Regions from separate parts of the Corynebacterium maris DSM 45190 genome, predicted to be linked through region 2. Evidence: riboswitches for the same ligand, from Rfam matches in the RefSeq annotation. Region 2 holds a riboswitch; the other holds the start of a gene.
What was found. Region 2 has a riboswitch for cyclic di-AMP ahead of B841_RS09020 (C40 family peptidase). Riboswitches for the same ligand answer to the same signal wherever they lie in the genome.
Positions count from the first base shown of each region.

Region 1: it holds a riboswitch for cyclic di-AMP, as region 2 does, so the genes downstream of both, B841_RS03830 (resuscitation-promoting factor Rpf1 domain-containing protein) here and B841_RS09020 (C40 family peptidase) in region 2, are expected to answer to the same signal.

Region 1 covers NC_021915.1:801,133-803,512, reverse strand. The annotation lists gene B841_RS03840 (DUF2771 domain-containing protein) at 1-467, shown strand, start outside; gene B841_RS03835 (cold-shock protein) at 476-859, opposite strand; cyclic di-AMP (ydaO/yuaA leader) riboswitch at 1,193-1,382, shown strand; gene B841_RS03830 (resuscitation-promoting factor Rpf1 domain-containing protein) at 1,386-2,015, shown strand; gene B841_RS03825 (hypothetical protein) at 2,094-2,285, opposite strand; gene B841_RS03820 (helicase-associated domain-containing protein) at 2,351-2,380, shown strand, end outside.
Region 2 covers NC_021915.1:1,918,943-1,921,322, forward strand. The annotation lists gene B841_RS09015 (C40 family peptidase) at 1-393, opposite strand, end outside; gene B841_RS09020 (C40 family peptidase) at 551-1,294, opposite strand; cyclic di-AMP (ydaO/yuaA leader) riboswitch at 1,305-1,478, opposite strand; gene qcrB (cytochrome bc1 complex cytochrome b subunit) at 2,171-2,380, opposite strand, start outside.

The DNA.
Region 1 (2,380 bases), 1.1 Mb from region 2:
TGCTCGTCGTGGCCGCAGTGGTGCTGGGACAGATGTGGTTGAGCTCTCGGCCCGCCCCGGAGCCGGAGGACGTCGCGGTCACCGCGTCCGTCGGAGACCGCTCCATCGAGGCCTCCCCCTACATGGTGTGCGCTCCGGGCGAGGAGTGCGAGGAGGGAGAGGTGCCCGTCCTGGAGGTCGGCGCCGACGAGAGCCTGACGATCACGGTGCCGGAGCCGATCTACGACCATGACTGGCAGCTGCTGACCATCTACGACGACCCGGGGGCCAACGATCAGCAGGTGCACGGCCCGCACGACACGGATTCCGTGGAGATCCCGGGGTCGGCGGAGCCGGTCGGTGATTCGGACGAGCGACCCCGCCTAGTCGTGGTGGAGGTGTCCAGCGTGATGATCGGCCACGACGAGGACGGGGTGGAGACCCCGTACACCACCGTGTGGTCCGTCTCCGCGCAGGCCACCGAGTAGTTTTTTCTTTAGGAGTCGAGCTCTTTGGCCACGGCGCGAAGGATCTCCGCGACCTGGCGCCCGGTCTTGCGGTCCGGGTAGCGTCCCGCAGACAGCGCCGGCTGGATCTGGCCCTCGATGACCGTCATCACGTCGGAGAGCATGCTGCCCAATTGCTCCGGCTTGCGCCGGGAGGCGGCGCGGCGACGCGGGGTGTCCAGGATCTTGATCCGCAACGCCTGCGGACCGCGGCGGGCGGCGGCGAAATCGAACTCGATCCGCTGGCCGGGGGCCAGCTCTTCCACCCCTTCCGGGAGGACGGACTTGCCGACGTAGACGTCTTCATCCCCCGGGTTGGAGACGAACCCGAAGCCCTTTTCAGCGTTGTACCACTTGACTTTTCCGATAGGCACGAAGCTCACCACTTTCAATTCCGCACGGACGTGCGCATTGGTTAAACAATAAATATTAGCAGCGCCCGGCCGGCAGGCACCAGTGCGTGCCTTCCGCCCCACCGAGGGGGCTGCGTCTCACAGGAATATAAATCAGGCTGAAAGCGAACTCACATTTTTGCAGTTCAACCCCCTCGCCCGTAACCCGATCGTCGCCGTTTTGAAATATTTCCGTGTCTCCAGCGTGACACATTCGTTACAAAGGGTTAGTGTCGTCGGCAGGCAAAAAGCCGGATGCGCCCCGTCCCCCGCCGAACCCTGTCCGGGACGGACACGCACGACGAGCATCCACCACCAAACTTACCGCAGACATCGATGGACAGGGGCGGGGGACCCACCGCGGCCACGCGCCGCACCGGGCGACCCGATCAACGACACGTCACCCTCGGGGTGAAGCCCGCCGCATACGCCGGCGGGCCGGGCACACCGTGAACCTCAGCCCGAACCCGACAGCTGACCCCGCAGGCGCCGCTTGAGAGGAACACACATGGCACGCTCCACGACCAAGAACTCGTCCGTCTTCACCAAGCTCGCGGCCTCCACCGTCGCCCTCGGCGCAGCCACCGCCCTGCTGGCCCCCACCGCCTCCGCCGCCCCGGACTCCGACTGGGACCGCCTCGCACAGTGCGAGTCCGGCGGCGACTGGTCCATCAACACCGGCAACGGCTACCACGGCGGCCTGCAGTTCTCTGCGTCCACCTGGCAGGCCTTCGGCGGCGGCGAATTCGCCCCCACCGCCAACCAGGCTTCCCGCGAGCAGCAGATCGTCGTCGCCGAGCGCACCCTCGCCGGACAGGGCTGGGGCGCTTGGCCCGCCTGCTCCGCCAAGCTGGGCCTGAACTCCGCTCCGACCCCGCGCACCGCCCCGACCGCGACGCAGTCCCTGCCGGCGGCCAACGCCCCGGTCCAGATGATGGCGGCCAACGTCGCTGCCGGACAGACCACCGACGAGCTCGCCGTGGACGCCCTGTTCGAGCTGCTGAAGGACACCGCAGCCGAGTACGGCGTCGACGTGCCGGCCCCGGTCGTGGACTTCTACAACGCCAACCGCCACGACTTCAACGCCTTCTACGCCGCCAGCCGCGGCGAGGTCGACGCGCTCCTGAGCAGCCTCTAAGCGCACGCCGCCCCAGAGACGCACAAGGCGCCTTCTTCCCCGCGGGGAAGAAGGCGCCCTTTGTCTGTGCCGCTAAAACTAGCGGTTCATCCGCGTGTACGGATGCACGTAGTTCAGCTGTTCGTGCGGGACAGGGAAAACCATGTCGTCGCCGTACTGGCTGGACGGGCCAGCCAGGTAGGACGTCATCTCGGTGACAGCGTGCTCACCCTCCGGCAGGTGCGTCGGCCAAGCCGGATCAACGAAGCGCTTCTTTTCTACGTTTGCCATACTCCCCATTGTGTCAAACTCGGGGAGAAAAAGTAACTGGAACGGGCACTACACTGACCTGCACCATGACTGACCCCACCCCCGCCACTCCCACC
Region 2 (2,380 bases):
CGCGGCCGCCAGACTCACCGCTGAGTCCACGGCCACGCCGCGGTACTTGGCCGACGCCAGGCCGTCGACCTCTTCCTGGAAGAGGGCATGCAGCTGGCTCGCCTCGGCGGCCTTCTCCCCCGCCGTCACGGCGCGGGCTTCCAGCTCCTCGAGCGTACGGCCGCTGGCCGCGACGTCGTCCTCGAGTTGCTTGACGTCTTCGTTCTTCGCGCTGACTTGCTCGGAGACGCCGTCCAGTTCGGCGATCAGGTCGTCGACCTCGTCCGCTCCGGCGGTGCCCGCCACCACGGCGCCCGTCATCAACGTGAGAAACGCGGTGGACGATGCGACAATGCCCCGCCGACGACGGAACGACTTCGAAGAGTGCATGGATTCCTCTGTGCCTTTATTCATGAATGACAAACCTGGATCAGTATAAAGCTCATCCCCCGCCCCCGCGTAACCGCACGGTGAACGGGCGCCGGCCCCCTGCCGGGCGGATGAGAAAACCCGCTTCCCGACGCACTCGTACGGGTGCGGGGAAACGGGTCCATGCCTGCGCGGGCGGCTGTTAGAAGCGGACCGCGGAGTGGATCGGCATGTAGTGCAGCGGACGCTCGGCGACCGGGGTGCCGCTGTTCAGTGCGTCGATGATGGTGCCGTTGCCGGTGTAGATGCCCACGTGGGAGGCGCCGGAGTAGTAGGCGATGATGTCACCCGGCTGCAGCTGGTCCAGCGGCACGTTCATGCCGGCGGAGGCCTGGGCGCCGGAGGTGCGCGGGATGTTCTTGCCGGCCTGCTGGTAGGCCCAGGTGGTCAGTCCGGAGCAGTCGAAGGCGTTCGGGCCCGTGGCGCCCCAGGCATAGGGTGCGCCGAGCTTAGAGCGGGCGGCGTCGACGATGGCCTGGCCGGTGCTGGCGACCGGAGCGACGGCGGGCTGCATGGCGGCGGCCGCCTGGGTCACTGCCGGGGTGTTGGCCGGGGCGACGTCCTGGGCGGCGCTGTCCAGAAAGTCCTGGAAGCCCGGGATCGCGGAGGAGCCCGGCATCGCGCGAACCTGGTCGATGGTGGACTGCACGTCGGTGTTGGCGTAGGTCGAGCCCTGCAGGGACGGGATCCACTGTTCGATGCCCGGGATGGACTCGATGCCGGGGACGTTCTCGATGCCCGGAACCTCAACGGCGATGCCGGTGTTCGGGATGTTGACCTCTGCTGCGGATGCGAAGCCCGGGGTCAGCACAGCGACGCTCGCTGCGGCCACGGTGGCCGCGGCGAAACGACGGGTGTTGCTGTTGCTCTGGCGATGCGTAGCCACGAATAAAACTCCAAGTTCTCTGTGCGTCTGCCGAGTTAGCTGTCGGGTGAGGAAACAGAATTTTCCCTCCCGCGTCCTCCGTGCCGACGATCGCTCGCGATCTTCGTGCACCCCGTCCGCGGAATGAACCCCTGGGTGTGTCTGGGTCCCCGGCTCTCGTGCGGGCATCCGGCGGATCTGCCGTCGGTCGCTCGCCGAGATTCGACTGCGTTGTGTTCAGTTCGTACCATTCGGTCCCGGTGGGATCCGCAATGTCTCGAACAGGTTACGAAACTGCAACGAAGGATGTCCAGCGGGGCACGAAAAACCGGCCCGTTATTGCGCTGTTACCGTTCTGAAACCAAGCGGGAGCCCATTCTCTCTTTCGCAGAATTTTTCCCGCGCCTCCATGACGCCGCTGAATAAATGCGTGACGGCCAGCACGGATGACGGCGCTTTTCCGGACCCCGGCACTCGCCTTCACGACGCCGGGACGCCCCGACCCCTCCACCAAGGCGCCAAAGGTGACTTTACCCACACCCCAGCCACAATCACCCCTTTCAGCGCTCTCCTCCCTTCTTTCGCACTCGTCGTTACCTACTCCCGACCACCTTCCCGCTCCGGCTGAGGCAATCGTGGACTATCCGCGCGCATAGTAGGGCGGACCCGGCGATCTGACGGGCTCGCTGCCCCCTGAACCGCCGAGACGGTCCTCACGTCACGCTCTCCTTCCCTCGTGGCGCCCTCTCCCCCTGCAGGGCCGTCCTATGGGCCTCCTGCCGACCCGCCAAGACACGAGCCCCATAGAGAAGGCATGAGACAAGGCCGCAGCCCCCGGAACCATGTCCGGGGGCTGCGGCCTTGTGAGCGCTTTACAGCATGTTACTGACGCGAATACTAGTCGTTCAGACCCTTGCGATCGTCCGCTTCGCGGTTCGCACGGTTGAGCTCCTGGTACATCTGCGCCTCTTCGCGGGCGTTTTCCTCATGAGTGCGGATGCGCTTCTCGACGATCGAGGGGTCATCCGGGCTGAAGAAGGAGCCCTGCGGGGCAGCGTCGGCGTAACCGAGCTCGTTGAGCTGCTTCGGCACCTTGGCGCCGGCGTA